4 regions of the Sphingobium phenoxybenzoativorans genome follow, and region 2 is predicted to be linked to each of the others. Evidence: predicted binding sites of a transcription regulator. Region 2 holds the regulator's gene; each other region holds the start of a gene.
What was found. The regulator LexA, encoded in region 2, represses DNA repair genes until DNA is damaged. The targets are predictions, from matches to a motif close to GTTCCNCNCTTGTTCT.

Region 1 (4,198 bases), 200 kb from region 2:
TCGACAATCGCGACAACCGCATCCGCCCGTCGCGCGGTCATAACATCTCGCTCAGCCAGGATTTCGCCGGTCTGGGCGGCAGTGTGCGTTATGTGCGCACGCGCCTGAACGCCGCGAAATATTGGCGCGTGATGGGCAATTTCATTTTCTCGGTCAGCGGCGAGGGCGGCTACATCCATTCGCTGGAAGGCAAGCGCTTCAGCTCCGATGGCGTGACCGAGGTCGACAAGATCCGCCTGACCGATCGCTTTTTCCTGGGCGAACCGCAAATGCGCGGTTTCGACATTCGCGGCATCGGCCCGCGCGTGAAGCGCTATTATTTCGACAGTGTCACAGATAATGGCGTCATCACCGGCGTTCGCTCAGCAAGCAATAATAACAGGTCGGATGATGCTCTGGGCGGCAAGATCTATTACTTGGCGCATGCTGAACTGGAAATTCCGCTAGGCGCCGGTGCTAGGGAGATGGGACTGCGGCCGTCTATTTTTGTTGATGCTGGTGCGGTGGCAGGTCTGAAAGACCCTGCAACGGTCAATTTCCCCGGCTATTGTTCGATTACGGCTGCCGATAATACAACGTCGACCGTGCGCGCTACAGGTACGGCTTCCAATCCCATTTGCGCATCTGGCACGCATGTAAGCGGCACCGGATTTGAGGAAGAATATTTGGGCGATACGCTCAAGCCGCGCCTTTCCGTTGGTTTCGGTGTGAACTGGAATTCGCCTTTCGGCCCGTTCCGCATCGACATCGCCAAGGCGCTGCTCAAGGAACCAGGGGACGACAACAAGCTTATTACTTTCAACGTAGGAACCCAATTCTGATGAAGACCATTTTCAAAGCCGCGGCCCTTGGCCTTGCGCCCGTCGCCGCAGTCGCCCTGACGGCTGCTCCCGCCCTTGCCCAGTCGAAGCAGGGCATCGCCGTCGTCGACCTGCAGCGCGCAGTCGGCACCAGCGCCGCCTACACCACCGCCCGCACGCAGATGCAGACGACGTACAAGGCGCAGATCGACGCCTTCAACACGCGCAAGGCGGCCATTGATGCCGACCTCAAGACCAAGGGCGAAGCGCTGCAGGCTGGCGTCAAGGCCGCGGGCGGCAAGTCCACCCCCGCGCTCCAGACCCAGTATGAGCAGTTCCAGCAGAGCCAGCAGAATGCGCAGACCGAATTGCAGCGTCTGGGCCAGCCGATCGCACTCGCCAACGCATATGTCGAGGAGCAGATCAGCGCCAAGCTGTCCGATGCGCTCAAGACTGCGATGACGAAGGCGAAGGTTGATCTGGTGCTCGCGCCGGATGCGACCGTGTCCTATCAGCCGACCGTCGACATCACGGCGGCCGTCGTGACCGAGATCAATGCGCTGGTGCCCAATGTCAGCATCACGCCGCCCGCCGGTTGGCAGCCGGGGCAGCAGGGCCAGGCCGGTCAGCAGGCCGCGCCCGCCAATCCCGGCCAGCAGCCCCAGTCGCGCTGATAACCGATGACCGACGGTTCTGACGCGGCCGTTCCGGCCGACCTTGGCCCCCTGGATATCCGGGGGGTCATGGCGGCGCTGCCGCACCGTTACCCGATGCTGCTGATCGACCGTGTGGTGTCGATGGTGCCCAACACCTCGATCCATGCGGTAAAGGCGGTATCGATCAACGAGGCTTTTTTCCAGGGTCATTTCCCTGGGCGGCCGATCATGCCCGGCGTGCTGATTATCGAGGCGATCGCGCAGGCCGCGGGCATATTGGCGGTCGAATCGCTTGGGCTGCGCGGATCGGGCAAGCTGGTCTATTTCATGGGGATTGAGGGCGCGAAGTTCCGTGCGCCGATCGAGCCGGGCTGCCTGGTCGATTTCCATATCGAAATCACCCAGATACGCGGCGCCGTCTGCAAATTCTCCGGCAAGGCGATGGTCAATGGCAAGCTGGCTGCGGAGGCGCAGTGCGTCGCCATGGTCGCCGACCCGCCCAAGGACTGAGCGTTGGCGGCGGCAGGCCGCTTGCATTTTCGCGGCAAACCCGCTAACCGCGCCGCTCGCACAGATTTCCAGCATCCAGCGCCGGTCGGAACCGGCCATTTATGGAGCATAACATGAAGGCCGATACGCATCCCGATTACCACTTCGTCACGGTTCAGATGACCGATGGCAGCACCTTCCGCACCCGCACCACCTGGGGCAAGGAAGGCGACACGCTGGCGCTCGACATCGATCCGCTGTCGCACCCGGCCTGGACCGGCGGCACGCGTCAGCTTGACCAGGGCGGCCAGGTTGCGCGCTTCAACAAGCGTTTCGGCGGCCTGACGCTGAAGAAGTAATCCGGTTTTCCGGTACAATGGGAAAGGCGCCTTCGGGCGCCTTTTTTGTTTGCGGCGTGCTCCTGCGAAAGCAGGAGCCCAGTCCCACCGTCGTCTGAACTTTCGCAGGAGCACGGTGCGTTTAAACAGGGTAACTGGCCCTGTCCGCAGATGAGAGGCCGCACGCTTGACAGGAAAGGAAGAAAGTCCAGAATAGAACAAATAGGGAACATATATTGTGCATGATTCGTCCTCCACCCTGGCGGCGCTCCGGCGGCGCATCGAACGGCTCGGCGATGGGCGGAACAGGCGCGTCAGCGGCAGTTTCGCCACTGGCCATGCCGGGGTGGACAAGGCGATTGGCGGCGGCTTCGCGCGCGGCCGCTTGCATGAGCTGTTCGGGGCCGAGCCGGAGGATGCGGGCAGCGCCAGCGCCTTCGCCCTTCTGCTGACCCTGCTTGCCGATGATGCGCCGGCGGAAGGGCGGCGGAAAGGATGCTTTCTCTGGCTGCGGACCGATGATGCGATGCGGCGGTTGGGCATGCCCTATGGACGCGGCCTTGCGGATCTGGGCATCGACCCGGCCGACATGCTGCTGGCCGTGATGCCCGACGATGCGACGGTGCTGCGGGCGGCGGCGGATGCGCTGCGGTGCCCGGTCCTGTGCGCAGTGGTGATCGAATGCTGGGGAAATCCCGGGGTTCTGGACCTGACGGCAAGCCGCCGCCTGACCCTGGCGGCGGAAAGCGCGGGAACGACCGCCCTGCTTCTGCGGCTGGATGCCGAGCCGTCGCCCAGCGCCGCAGAAACGCGATGGCGCATCGCCGCCGCGCCCTCCGCCCCGCTGGCCGCCAATGCGCCGGGGCACAGCAGTTTCGACATAGCCTTGTTGCGCCGCCGCGCCGGGCCGGATGGCCTTGCCTGGCGGCTGGAGTGGAATCGTGACCAAAGATGCTTCATCGAACCGCCGTTTTCTGGCGCTGTGGTTCCCCTTTCTGCCGCTGGACCGGCTGCGGATAGCGGAACCCGCACGGTGGTCGCCACCGGCTGAACAGGGCGGCCTGCCAACCGCCACGGTCGAAAAGGTGCGGGGCGCGATGCGGCTGTCGGCCGTGGATGCCGATGCGCTGGCGCTTGGCATTTCCCCCGGCATGACGCTTGCCGACGCACGCGCACGCATTCCGGAACTGCGCGTGTTCGATTGTGATCCCTATGCCGATCAGGACTGGCTGGAGCGGCTATGCGACGGGGCGCGGCGCTATACGCCGATGGCCGCCCTGGACCCGCCGCATGGGCTGGCGCTCGACATCACTGGTTGCGCGCACCTGTTCGGCGGTGAGCAGGAACTGGCCGATGACGCCCTGGAGCGGCTTTCGCATTTCGGCATGCGCGTGCGTCATGCGCTGGGGTCTACGCCAGAGGCGGCGCATGCGCTTGCCCGCTTCCCCGCCGCGCCAGCGCCTGACGAGGCGTCCGCGCTCCGCCGCCTGCCGGTCGCTGCCCTGCGGCTGGAGGATGAGAGCGAACTGGCCCTGCGCCGGGCGGGCCTCAAGACCGTGGGGGATGTGGCGTCACGGCCCAGCGCGGCGCTTGCGGCCCGCTTCGGGGCGGAGGCGGTGGATGCGCTCCATCGCCTGCTGGGGGAGGCCGCCCGGCCGCTTGACCCGCGCCATGTGCCCCCGGCCATCGCCCTGGAGCGGCGCTTTCCCGAACCGGTCGCCCGCACGGCCTATGCCCTTGCGGTTCTGGAGGAACTGGCGGGGGAAGCGGCCGGGCGGCTTGCCGAGCGGGGGCAGGGTGGGCGCCGTTTTGCCGCCACTTTCTTCCGCAGCGACGGCATGGCCTTTCCCCTGCGGGTCGAGACCAGCCTGCCGGTGCGCGATCCCAAGGCGGTGATGCGCCTGTTCCGGGAGAG
Region 2 (4,198 bases):
GGCTTTGCCGCCTATAGAGATTGTCGAAACGCCGGCTGGTGGCGGTCCCTCGTTGCGGCAGCGCCTCTCCGCGCATATCCAGACGCGGGTAGAGGGCGGACCGGGCGCAATCGCGGCAACCCTTGCAACCGGTGATCGGGGAGCGATCCCCGAAGACGATGCGGAAGCGATGCGGCGAAGCGGTCTGGCCCATCTGCTGTCGATCAGCGGCCTTCACGTCACTGCGCTGATCGGCGCAGTGATCTTCCTGATCCTCCGCCTGCTGGCGCTCAGTTCAAGGCTGGCGCTGCGATGGCCGTTGCTGCTTCTATCCGCCGCGGGGGGCGCTGCGGCGGGCATCGGCTACACCCTGCTGACGGGATCGGACGTGCCAACGGTGCGCTCCTGCGTCGCCGCGTTGCTCGTGCTGGGCGGCCTTGCGCTTGGCCGGGATTCTCTGACGCTCCGGCTGGTGGCGGCGGGCGCGCTGTTCATATTGCTGTTGTGGCCGGAATCGGTCGCCGGTCCAAGTTTTCAGATGAGCTTTACGGCCGTGACCGTGATTGTCGCCCTTGGCGAACATCCCCGGTTCCGCGCGCTGGTATCGGCGCGGGAGGAGGGGATGCCTGTGCGATTTCTGCGTCAGCTGCTGGGCCTTTTCCTGACTGGCCTCGCGATTGAAATTGCCCTGATGCCGATCGCTCTGTTCCATTTCCACCAGGCGGGCATGCTTGGAGCGATCGCAAATCTTATCGCCATTCCGCTGACCACCTTCATCATCATGCCGTTCGAGGCGCTGGCGCTGTTTCTCGATCTTGCGGGGCTTGGCTTCCCGGCCTGGTGGATCGTGGAGAAGGCGCTGGCGCTCCTGCTCATTGTCGCGCACGCGGTCGCCGCCAGTCCCGGCGCGGTCGCGCTGACGCCTGCGACTTCTTCCGTGGCGTTCGGGCTGACGGTGGCGGGCGGTCTCTGGTGCCTGTTGTGGCGGAGCCGGGCGCGCTGGATCGGCCTGCTGCCCGTGCTGACGGGCGCGGCCATGATCGCCATGACGCCAAAACCCGACATTATGGTGACGGGCGACGGACGCCATGTCGCCATACGCCTGCCCGATGGCGGCATGGCGATATTACGTGACAAGGCGGGCGACTATGTGCGGGACGCGCTTTCGGAAAGCGCGGGCTATGACGGTGAACTCGCCGCCTTTGCGGATATCCCGGCGGCGCGATGCAGCCGGGACCTGTGCAATGTCGATATCGTACGAGGAGAACGCCGCTGGCGAATGCTCGCGACCCGCAGTTTCGATCTGGTTCCCGCCAGCCAGCTTGCGCGCGATTGCGCCGCCGCCGACGTCGTGGTCAGCGAAAGGCGGTTGCCGCGCACCTGCAATCCGCGCTGGCTGAAGATCGACCGGTCCATGCTTCGCCGGACAGGCGGCGTCGCCGTCTATTTGCGGCAGGGCGTGATAAAGACCGTGAAACGAAAAGGCGACGCCCATCCATGGATGACGTCGCCCTCGCATTTCTCACAATATTCCCGCCAAAAGGCCGGAAAAGTTGCGCCTTAATTATACCGGCGCAGCAGCCCGGCAAGCTTACCCTGGATGCGCACCTGCGCCGCATCATAAAGCTGCGGCTCATAGGCCGAATTTGCCGGATCGAGCCGGACGCGAGGGCCCTCGCGGCGGAAATATTTGAGCGTAGCCTCGCTCTCGTCGATCAGGGCGACGACGATCTGCCCCTCGCGCGCGACGTCGGTCTTCTGGATCAGCGCGAAGTCGCCGTCGAGAATGCCAGCCTCCATCATGGAGTCCCCGGCCACTTCCAGAGCATAATGATCGCCCGCACCCAACAGCGCGGCGGGAACAGACAGCATATTCTGCCCCTCCATCGCCTCTATCGGCACACCGGCGGCGATGCGGCCATGCATGGGAATTTCGATGATATCATTGGCCGCGATCGGCATGATCGGCGCAGGCGCTTTGGGCGCTGCAACCAGCGCGGGCTTCTTCGCCCGCTCCATGCCCTCCGGCAGCTTGAGCACTTCGAGCGCTCGCGCCCGGTTGGGCAGGCGGCGGATGAAGCCGCGTTCCTCCAGCGCGCTGATCAATCGGTGGATCCCGGACTTGGAACGCAGGTCCAGCGCATCCTTCATCTCCTCGAAAGAAGGCGACACGCCACCCTCCTCAAGCCGCCGGTGAATGAAGCTGAGCAGTTCCTGTTGTTTCGACGTCATCATGATCTGTCACCATTTATGGAACGGATGCAGAACGCATAGGAAACACATGGTGGCAAGTCAAGCGGCAACGCTTCGTCGCATCCCGCGGAACCGGAAAGCCGGGATAGCGGTTTTTCCGGTCATGATGACGGCGGAGCCAGAAATGCCAGAACAACGCAGCAAGGTGGAAGACCGCCGCCGCAACCCGTATGAGAAGCGCCAGCGCCAGTTGGGCGACGAGCGCCGCCGCGATTTCTTCCCCGGCAAGGCCCAATATCAATAAAAGCCCATTGCGCGGGATCAGGCGTCAGAAGGTGATGACCGGTACAAGCGTTCCAGCGTGCGCAGCCGGTACGCCCGCAGGACGAATTATAAAGCAATTGGCGCGCGCAAGCGATTGCAGCATCGCGCTATCCTGTTCGCCCGATACCGCCACTGAGCCGTCGGTCAGGGTGGCTCGGAGATAGGCGTCGCGCTGACTGGCGTTGGCGTCCATCGCCTCGCCGAGCGGCGTCATAAGCGGCACGGGCAGGGGAGAGATGCTGCCTGCAAGTTTGCGGATGACGGGCAGCAGGAAAAGCGTCGCCGTGGCGAATGCCGATACGGGATTGCCGGGCAACCCGATCACAAGCGCGGAATCCAGCTTGCCCGAAATGAGCGGCTTGCCGGGGCGCATGGCGATTTTCCAGAAATCGATCGCGCCACCGGCCGCTTCCAGAGCAGGGCGCACAAGATCATGATCGCCAACCGACGCGCCGCCGGTGGTGACGATGATGTCGGCGCTTTTCGCACGAATGAAGGCGTGGGTCAGTATGTCCAGCGAATCGGAGATGATCCCCACCTGCTCCACCTCGCACGGGAAAGCGGACAGCATAGCGCCCAGCATCACAGCGTTGGACGCGGGCAGGCGGCCCGGCGGCGCATCCTCGCCCGGCTCGACCAGTTCGCTGCCGGTGGAGATTATGGCGATCCGCGGCTTGCGTCCGACCGGCAGCGCGCCATATCCGCCGATCGCTGCTAGCGCTATATGGGCGGGATTGAGCCGGGTGCCGCCTTCGATCAGCGTGTCGCCAATGGCGAAGTCCGATCTGGCCCGGCGCACATGCGCGCCCGCGCGCGGCGTGACGCCGGGAGCTAGCCGCATGACGTCGCCGGTCCGGGTCACATCCTCCTGCATCACCACCATGTCCGCGCCGGACGGTAATGGCGCGCCGGTGAAAATCCGCATCGCCTGTCCACTGCTCAGAGGAGCCAGGGAGGCGTCGCCCGCCGCGCTTTCGCCTGCGACCTGCCAAGGTCCGGGCAAGTCAGAATGCCGGATGGCGTAACCATCCATGGCGGACAGGTCGGCCCAGGGTTGGTCGCGTCGCGCAAGCACATCCCCGGTCAGCCACCGTCCGATGCACTGGTCCAGCGGTGTCGTTTCCCCGCCCAGAGGGGGGGCCGCGTCGAGCAATCGCCTTTGCGCCTCCGTGACGGGCAGCAAACTCATGGGCGGAGGCTCACGGTTCCGCCCGCCAGTCGCCAGACTTGCCGCCGGTCTTGGAAAGGAGGCGGACATTGCCGATGACCATGGCCTTGTCCATCGCCTTCGCCATGTCATAGACGGTCAGCAAGGCGACGGAGACGGCGGTCATCGCCTCCATCTCAACCCCTGTCTGCGCGGCGATGCGCGCCGTCGCGGTCGCGGTGACGCCGCTTTCGTCCAGCGCGAATTCCACCGTCACTGCGCTGAGCGGCAGGGGATGGCAAAGCGGGATCAGGTCGGCGGTCTTTTTCGCGGCCATGATGCCGGCGACGCGAGCGACGGCAAGCACATCGCCCTTTTTCACCAGGCCATCGGCGATCGCCCTGGCGGCGTCCGCGGACATGCTGATCCGGCCGGTCGCCACCGCTTCGCGCACGGTCATATCCTTGGCCGACACATCGACCATACGCGCGCTGCCATCGGCGTCGATATGGGTGAGGCCGCTCATGTCCCCGTCAATAGCATGCGCGTCGCCGC
Region 3 (4,198 bases), 130 kb from region 2:
CGCGTGATGCCGATCGGCCGGCTGGATATGACCACGGAGGGTCTGCTGCTGCTGACCAATGATGGCGAGTTCAAGCGGCAGATGGAGCTGCCCTCGACCGGCATTCCCCGCACCTATCGCGCCCGCGCATTCGGCGAGGTGAGCCAGACGCAGTTGGAGGAGCTGATGATGGGCGTGGAGATTGACGGCATGCGTTATGGCCAGATCGACGCCAATCTGGAACGCAGCACGGGCCACAATAAATGGATCGAACTGACGTTGAAGGAAGGCAAGAACCGGGAGGTGCGCCGCGTGCTGGAGCATCTCGGCCTTCAGGTCAGCCGGTTGATCCGCACGAAATATGGTCCGTTTGAACTGGGAGAACTGGCATCCGGCGCAGTGACGGAAGTGCGGCAGCATGACCTGGTGGTTTTCCGCAAGGGACTGAAATGAAGATCATTTCTGGGCGTATGAGGGGACCGAAATGAGGATCATTTCCGGGCGTATGAGGGGGCCGAAATGAGGATCATTTCTGGCCAGTGGCGCGGGCGTCCCCTGGTTGCGCCGAAGGGCGAGGCGACGCGGCCGACGGCGGACAGGACGCGCGAGGCGCTGTTTTCCATGCTGACGAGCAGGCTGGGAAGTTTCGAGGGGCTGGCCGTCGCCGATCTGTTCGCCGGATCGGGGGCATTGGGGCTGGAGGCGCTGTCGCGCGGCGCGGGCAGTTGCATATTCGTGGAACAGGACCGGGAGGCTGTGACGGCCCTGCGCGCCAATGCGGAGAAGCTGGGCATCCGGCCGGACCTGCGGCAGACGTCCGTCCTAGCGCTGGGCAGCGCGCCCGCGCCGCTCGACCTGGTGATGATGGACCCGCCCTATGGCACGGGCGCGGGCGCGGTGGCGCTGGACAAGCTGGCGCGGCTGGGCTGGATCGGCCCGGCATCCTGGGTCACGATAGAAACGGACCGGCGCGAGGAGATCGACGTCAAGGGCTTTGCGGCGGAGGCGGTGCGGGACATCGGCAAGGCGCGGCTGCATATTCTGCGTTCAGCCGGCGACTGAACAATAGCCGGTAACGGGATGATAAACAGGGGTCAGGTTCGACCGGAACCTGACCCCCGATTGCAAAACCCGGCGGATTATTTCCGCTTCTTCTTCATCTTCTTCGCTTCGCCGGGATTGATGCAGCTATCCTGCACCGTCTTGCTGCACAGCGGATAGTCGGCCTGCGCGGCTGGCGGCGGCGTGGCGTTGCCGCCCACCTCAACCGGATTGGCCGATGTGCCGACCGGGGCCGCCGGGTCCTTTGGCGCGCGAGGGTCAGCGGGCGTCATGCCAGTCGCGGGCGGCACTGCGCCTGTCGGCTGACCGGCGTTGGGATCGGCCGGGGGCGCTGGAGGGGGCGGCGCGGGCGTCTGGGTCTGCGGCATCTGCGCTGCGCCCATGTCATTGGTGGCGGGCGGAGGCGGCGGTGGTGCGGTCGTCGACGGATCACTGGCCGCTGGCGGTGGCGCGGGCGGCGTGGCCGGTTGGTCCTGCGCCACGGCGGCGGCGGATAGGCTGAGCGCGGCTGCGCCGATGAGAAGCCTTATTTTCATGGTTTTTCCTCTCTCTGGGTGTGATCCCCGTTGGTGGAGAGAAAACCGGAATCGTGACGCTTGCGTTCCCTTAACCACTATCCCGCGCGACCAGCCGTGCCGTAGCTGACGCAGACCGTTTACGCGCAATCAGCCAGGATAACGCTCAAACTTCGGCAGAGTATGCGCCTCGGCCATCCAACCGGCGGTTTCAGCCATCTGGATATGGCCGAAGGGCGGGAAAGCGTCGAGATCGTCCAGCGTGCTTGTCTGAACATCGATCTTTCCCTGAAAGATCGCCGTGCTTGTGTAGAACAGGCCAGTGCCGCATATGCCGCAAAAATGCCGGGTCGCATGTTCCGACGACTGATATTTGACCGGCGTCCCCGTGATCGTCACCTTATCCTCCGGGAACAGCGCCCAGCCGACCATCGGCGCGCCCGCGCTGCGCGTACAATCGCGGCAGTGGCAAAGCGCGCTATGCTCCGGCTGCCCCTCCACCGTGTAGCTGATCGCCCCGCACATGCACTGTCCCGTCGCCATGACAATCCTCCTGATATTGATTCGTGTTTTGTTCTCATAAAGCATAGCGCTGCGCAATGCCATCGGGCTTGCCCGATCGCTCACCGTTCCCTAATTGTTCAGCTATGACAGCGCCTTCCCTTACTCCCGACGAACCCGCCTATCTGCACGGTCTCAACGCGCCGCAGCGCGAGGCCGTGCTGACCACGGAGGGTCCGTTGCTGGTGCTTGCCGGCGCGGGCACGGGCAAGACCGCCGCGCTTACCGCCCGACTCGCGCATCTGGTGGCGACACGGCGCGCCTTCCCGTCCGAGATCCTGTCGGTCACCTTCACCAACAAGGCCGCGCGGGAGATGCGCGAGCGTGTCGGGCGGATGATCGGCCCGGCGGTGGAGGGCATGCCATGGCTCGGCACTTTCCATAGCGTGGGCGCGAAGATGCTGCGCCGTCATGCCGAACTGGTGGGTTTGCAGAGCAATTTCACCATCCTGGACACGGACGACCAGTTGCGCCTGCTCAAACAGCTTATCCAGGTGGAGAGCATCGACGAGAAGCGCTGGCCCGCGCGCCAATTGGGCGGGCTGATCGACCGGTGGAAGAACCGGGGCATGACGCCCGCCGAGGTCGATGCCGGCGAGAGCGAGCATTACGCCAATGGCAAGGGGCAGAAGCTTTATGCGGCCTATCAGGCGCGGTTGCTGGCGCTCAACGCCTGCGACTTTGGCGATCTGCTGCTTCATATGCTGACCCTGCTCAAGACCGACCGGGAGGTGCTGGCGCACTATCAACAGCGGTTCCGCTACATCATGGTGGACGAATATCAGGACACCAATAGCAGCCAGTATCTCTGGCTCCGCCTGCTGGCGCAGGAGCGCAAGAATATTTGCTGCGTGGGCGATGACGATCAGTCCATCTATAGCTGGCGCGGGGCGGAGGTCGCCAACATCCTGCGGTTCGAGAAGGATTTCCCCGGCGCGAAGATCGTGAAGCTGGAGCAGAATTACCGCTCCACGCCCCACATCCTGGCCGCCGCTTCGGGCGTGATCGCGGAGAATGGCGGGCGGCTGGGCAAGACCCTGTGGACCGACGAGGCGGAGGGTGAGAAGGTCCAGGTGCTGGGCGTGTGGGACGGACCGGAGGAAGCCCGGCGCGTCGGCGACGAGATTGAAAGCCATCAGCGCAATGGCGGCACGCTGGACGATGTCGCCATCCTTGTCCGCGCGCAGCACCAGACCCGCGAATTTGAGGACCGCTTCATCCAGATCGGCATGCCCTATCGCATAGTCGGCGGTTTTCGCTTCTACGAGCGGGCGGAAATCCGCGATGCGCTCGCCTATCTGCGGTTGGTGAACCAGCCCGCCGACGACCTGGCGTTCGAGCGGATCATCAACGTGCCCAAGCGCGGCCTGGGCGACAAGGCGGTGGAGAAGCTGCACCGGCTGGCGCGGGCGGAGGGCATCCCCCTCACCTTCGCCGCCGCGCGGATCATCGATACCGATGAACTGACGCCGCAAGCGCGGCGGGCGCTGGGCAATTTCGTCGGCGATCTGGCGCGCTGGCGGGACAAGGCGGCCCAGTTGCCGCATCCGGAGCTGGCGCGGCAGATATTGGACGAGAGCGGCTATACGACCGTCCTTCAGGCCGAGCGCACGGTTGAGGCGTCCGGCCGTCTCGAAAACCTCAACGAGCTTGTCCGCGCGATGGAGGAATATGAGACGCTGGGCGCCTTCCTGGAGCATGTCTCCCTCGTCATGGACAATGAGGCGCAGGCGGACGAGCGCAAGGTCACGATCATGACCATCCACGCCGCCAAGGGGCTGGAGTTCGACACGGTGTTCCTGGCCGGATGGGAGGAAGGCATATTCCCTTCCCAGCGCGCGCTGGACGAGGGCGGCCTGGCGTCGTTGGAGGAAGAACGGCGGCTGGCCTATGTCGCGATCACGCGGGCGCGGCGCAAATGCGTGATCCTGCACGCGGCGAACCGGCGCATTTACGGCCAGTGGACATCCTCCATCCCGTCACGCTTCGTGGGCGAATTGCCCAGGGCGCATGTGGATGAGGAAAGCAGCATGTCGGGCGGCGCATCGCTATGGCGCGCCAACTGGTCGGAACGCGCCGAT
Region 4 (4,198 bases), 230 kb from region 2:
TCGGCCATTGCGACCTGATGCTGATGCGCCATACGCCCGGCGATAGCGATTATGACGACATCCAGCAGATCAAGTCGAACAGCAACCGCGCGGCGGGGCTGACCCGGCAGTTGCTGGCATTCTCGCGCCAGCAGACCTTGCGGCCGCAGGTGCTGCAGCTTCCCGATATTGTGGCCGACGTATCCAACCTGCTCAACCGGCTGCTGGGTGAGAATGTGAAGCTGGAGGTCAGCCACGGCCGCAGCCTTGGCCCGGTGCGCGCCGATCCCGGCCAGTTGGAGCAGGTGATCGTCAATCTGGCCGTCAATGCGCGCGACGCCATGCCTAATGGCGGCACCGTCAATATCCAGACCTATGCGGTTCCGGCGGCGCGCGTCCGTGAGATGCGGAGCGACATATTGCCCATCGGCGATTACACGGCGCTCCGGGTGTCGGACACCGGGCATGGCATTCCGCCTGACGTCATCTCCAAGATTTTCGAGCCTTTCTACACGACGAAGGAAGTGGGCAAGGGCACGGGACTGGGCCTGTCGACGGTCTATGGCATCGTGAAGCAGTCGGGCGGCTTCATCTTCGCCGAATCCGAGGCCGGGCGCGGGGCGAGCTTCGTGATCTACCTGCCGGTGCACGCCGCCGTGACGCCCGAACGGACAGCGGACAAGCCGCGCATCGCCGACAAGCGCGGCGAGACATGGGGCACCGGCACCATATTGCTCGTCGAGGATGAGGATATGGTCCGCGCCGTGGCGGAGCGCGCGCTCAGCCGGCAGGGATATACGGTGCTGACCGCCGCCGACGGCGAACAGGGGCTGGAGGTGCTGGCGCGGGGTGGAGAGACCATCGACCTGCTGATCTCCGACGTCGTCATGCCGAATATGGACGGGCCGACAATGGTCAGCCATGCGCGCAAGACGCATCCCGACCTGCCGGTGCTGTTCATGTCCGGCTATGCCGAGGAGCAGCTTCGGAAATCGATCGACATCGCCAATGTCGCTTTCCTGCCCAAGCCTTTCTCAGTAAGCCAGTTGGCGGAGGCCGCGCGCGACGCGATGGGCGCAGGCGCCGCTGTTTCCTGATATATTTGGATCAAGCTGAAAAGACTAGGAATGCCGTCGGCTTTGCGTTAGCCCAATGTCAAGGACAGGCATGCAACAGGGGCCTATGAGCGCTGCCAAGTCGATTCTTGTCGTTGAAGACGAAGCCATGATCGGCATGATGCTGGAGGATTTCCTCGACGCGCTCGGCTATCGTCTCCACGCCGTTGCCGGAACATTGCAGGAAGGATGCGATCTGGCGCGCAACGCGGAGTTCGACGCCGCCGTGCTCGACTGCAATTTGCGCGGCGAAAAATCATGGCCGGTCGCTGAGATACTCGCCGGGCGGGGGATTCCGTTCGTATTCGCCACCGGCGGCAGCGCGGACGATGTGCCGACGCAATTTGCCGACCGCATGACGCTGGCCAAGCCGTTCACCATGGGTTCGGTCGAGCGCGTCCTAGAAAAACTGCTGGAAACGGCTGGGTAGCGGCCGTTTGGACGCAGCGTAAATAATTTTCGTTCTCCTATTGTTCCAAGTGAACAAATCCGGTACATCGCTATTTGAACGCCGATAATGGCGTGATCCGCTTGACAGGGGATAGGCCGATGACCGCAATGCTGAAACTCATCGATTCCGATAAGAAGACGGGGACAATGGACAGACAGAAAGCATTGGAGGCGGCGCTCGCCCAGATCGATCGCGCCTTCGGCAAGGGTTCGGCAATGAAGCTGGGCTCGAAGGAAACCATGCAGGTGGAGGCGATCTCGACCGGATCGCTTGGCCTCGACATCGCGCTGGGCGTTGGCGGTTTGCCGCGTGGCCGCGTGATCGAGGTCTATGGGCCGGAAAGCTCCGGCAAGACGACGCTGGCGCTGCATGTCATTGCAGAGGCGCAGAAGAATGGCGGTACGGCCGCCTTTGTCGACGCCGAGCATGCGCTGGATCCGGTTTACGCCAAGAAGCTGGGCGTCAATATCGACGAACTGATCGTCTCCCAGCCCGACACCGGTGAACAGGCGCTGGAGATCACCGATACGCTGGTGCGCTCCAACGCCATTGATGTGCTGGTGGTGGACTCCGTGGCGGCGCTGGTGCCGCGGGCGGAAATCGAGGGCGAGATGGGCGACAGCCATGTCGGCCTGCAGGCGCGCCTCATGTCCCAGTCGCTGCGCAAGCTGACCGGTTCGATCAGCCGTTCGCGCTGCATGGTGATCTTCATCAACCAGCTCCGCATGAAAATCGGCGTGATGTACGGCAACCCGGAAACCACGACCGGCGGCAATGCGCTGAAATTCTACGCCTCCGTCCGTCTGGACATTCGCCGCACCGGCCAGATCAAGGATCGCGACGATATTGTCGGCAATGCGACGCGGGTGAAGGTGGTGAAGAACAAGGTCGCTCCGCCGTTCAAGCAGGTCGAATTCGACATCATGTATGGCGAGGGCATTTCCAAGATCGGCGAGATACTCGATCTGGGCGTGAAGGCGGGAATCGTTGAGAAGTCCGGCGCATGGTTCTCCTGCGATTCTGTCCGCATCGGGCAGGGTCGCGAGAACGCCAAGATATACCTCAAGGAACATCCGGAAATGGCTGACCGCATCGAAAAGGCGGTGCGGGCCAAGACGGAAGCCGTCGCGGAAGCGATGATGACAGGACCCGAAGCGGAGGATGACGGCGAATAGCGGAACGCGCCGCCGGCCCGTACAGCCGGTATGACGTACCGCAGTTTCGCCTGACCTTCAGGCTTCACGATCCGAAAAGGCCCGCCCGCGCTACCCCAGCCGGCGGGCCTTTTATCGTCCCGCTATTGCCCGGCCCAGCTCACTTTCGGGAAAGAGCCATTGTCATACAGAGGCTGCTCAGGCATCCCTCGCCTCGGCTACCCGGCGCGGAAAGGCATGACCTATGACTCTCATGCAGGATTGGCAGGGCAAGACAGGCGATGTCTGGGCCGATGAATGGCTTCGAACCGACCGGACATTTGAAGGGCTGCACCGCCTGCTGATCGATCGTGCAGTCGATATCGCTTATCGCAACGATGTACGGGCCATTCTGGATATCGGCTGCGGCGCAGGCAGCACGACGCTGGCCCTTGCCGATGGCGTATCCGGAGCCCGGTTGCTGGGTATCGACATATCGGAGGCATTGGTCGGCATTTCCCGTGCAAGGGCCGGGGGCGCGCCGCGCATCGCCTTTGCCGTCGCCGACGCCAGCCGGTGGCGCGACCCGGCTTTTGTTCCCGACATGCTGTTTTCCAGGCATGGCGTCATGTTCTTCGATGATCCTGTCGCGGCGTTCGAAAATCTCCGGCAAAGCGCAAGGCCCGGAGCGAGCCTGATCTTCTCCTGCTTTCGCAGCGTCGAGGAAAATCGCTGGGCGAGCGGGATCGGCGCGCTGCTGCCTGATATGACCGCCCCGGTTCCACCGCCTGGCGCGCCGGGGCCGTTCGCCTTTGCCGATCCCGCCCATGTCGAGCATCTACTGGCTGCGTCGGGATGGACCCAGGCCGCCGCCGAGCCGGTGGACTTCCCCTATGTCGCAGGCGCGGGCCATGACCCCGTCGCCGACGCCATGTCCTATTTCCAGCGGATCGGCCCCGCCGCTCGCGCCCTGGCGTCGATTTCGGGCGAGGCGCGCGCGACCTTCCTACGGCGGCTGCAGGATTTCTGCGCCGCGCATCTCGCCGGAGGCGTGGTGCGGTTTCCCGCAGCCGCCTGGATATGGACAGCGCGAAAGGCATCGGCATGACCATCATTGTCCATCATCTGGAAAATAGCCGCTCCCAGCGCGTGCTGTGGCTGCTTGAGGAATTGGAGCTTCCCTACACGGTCAAGCGCTATGAGCGCGATCCCCGCACGATGCGCGCCCCGCCGGAGCTGAAGGCGGTGCATCCGCTGGGCAAATCGCCGGTGATCGAGGATGACGGCCTGATCCTTGCCGAGACCGGCGCGATCGTCGAATATCTGGTGGAAAAGGCGGATGGCAGGCTGGGGCCGCCGCCGCATCGCGAGACGGTGCTGCGATACCGGCAGTTCCTGCATTATGCCGAAGGATCGATGATGCCGCCGCTGCTGGCGCTGCTCGTCGTCAATCGTCTGGGCCTGCTTGGCAAACCGGCAAAGGGCGCGATCCAGGGCATGCTGGACGAGCATCTGGACTG

Region 1: a site for LexA is predicted at 2,499-2,514, ahead of KFK14_RS13510 (ImuA family protein). Genes of this name have one in related genera too.
Region 3: a site for LexA is predicted at 2,185-2,200, ahead of KFK14_RS11725 (ATP-dependent helicase). Genes of this name have one in related genera too.
Region 4: a site for LexA is predicted at 1,556-1,571, ahead of recA (recombinase RecA). Genes of this name have one in related genera too.

Annotation. Positions count from the first base shown of each region.
Region 1 is NZ_CP073910.1:2,742,609-2,746,806, reverse strand. It holds gene bamA (outer membrane protein assembly factor BamA) at 1-821, shown strand, start outside; gene KFK14_RS13525 (OmpH family outer membrane protein) at 821-1,474, shown strand; gene fabZ (3-hydroxyacyl-ACP dehydratase FabZ) at 1,481-1,966, shown strand; gene rpmE (50S ribosomal protein L31) at 2,080-2,304, shown strand; gene KFK14_RS13510 (ImuA family protein) at 2,522-3,334, shown strand; gene KFK14_RS13505 (Y-family DNA polymerase) at 3,381-4,198, shown strand, end outside.
Region 2 is NZ_CP073910.1:2,540,367-2,544,564, reverse strand. It holds gene KFK14_RS12410 (ComEC/Rec2 family competence protein) at 1-1,543, shown strand, start outside; gene lexA (transcriptional repressor LexA) at 1,540-2,214, opposite strand; gene KFK14_RS12400 (molybdopterin molybdotransferase MoeA) at 2,501-3,685, opposite strand; gene moaC (cyclic pyranopterin monophosphate synthase MoaC) at 3,696-4,169, opposite strand; gene trpC (indole-3-glycerol phosphate synthase TrpC) at 4,166-4,198, opposite strand, start outside.
Region 3 is NZ_CP073910.1:2,405,386-2,409,583, reverse strand. It holds gene KFK14_RS11745 (pseudouridine synthase) at 1-432, shown strand, start outside; gene rsmD (16S rRNA (guanine(966)-N(2))-methyltransferase RsmD) at 499-1,041, shown strand; gene KFK14_RS11735 (Fe-S oxidoreductase) at 1,119-1,577, opposite strand; gene KFK14_RS11730 (GFA family protein) at 1,707-2,099, opposite strand; gene KFK14_RS11725 (ATP-dependent helicase) at 2,204-4,198, shown strand, end outside.
Region 4 is NZ_CP073910.1:2,770,242-2,774,439, reverse strand. It holds gene KFK14_RS13655 (hybrid sensor histidine kinase/response regulator) at 1-1,076, shown strand, start outside; gene KFK14_RS13650 (response regulator) at 1,162-1,524, shown strand; gene recA (recombinase RecA) at 1,644-2,720, shown strand; gene KFK14_RS13640 (class I SAM-dependent methyltransferase) at 2,944-3,786, shown strand; gene KFK14_RS13635 (glutathione S-transferase family protein) at 3,783-4,198, shown strand, end outside.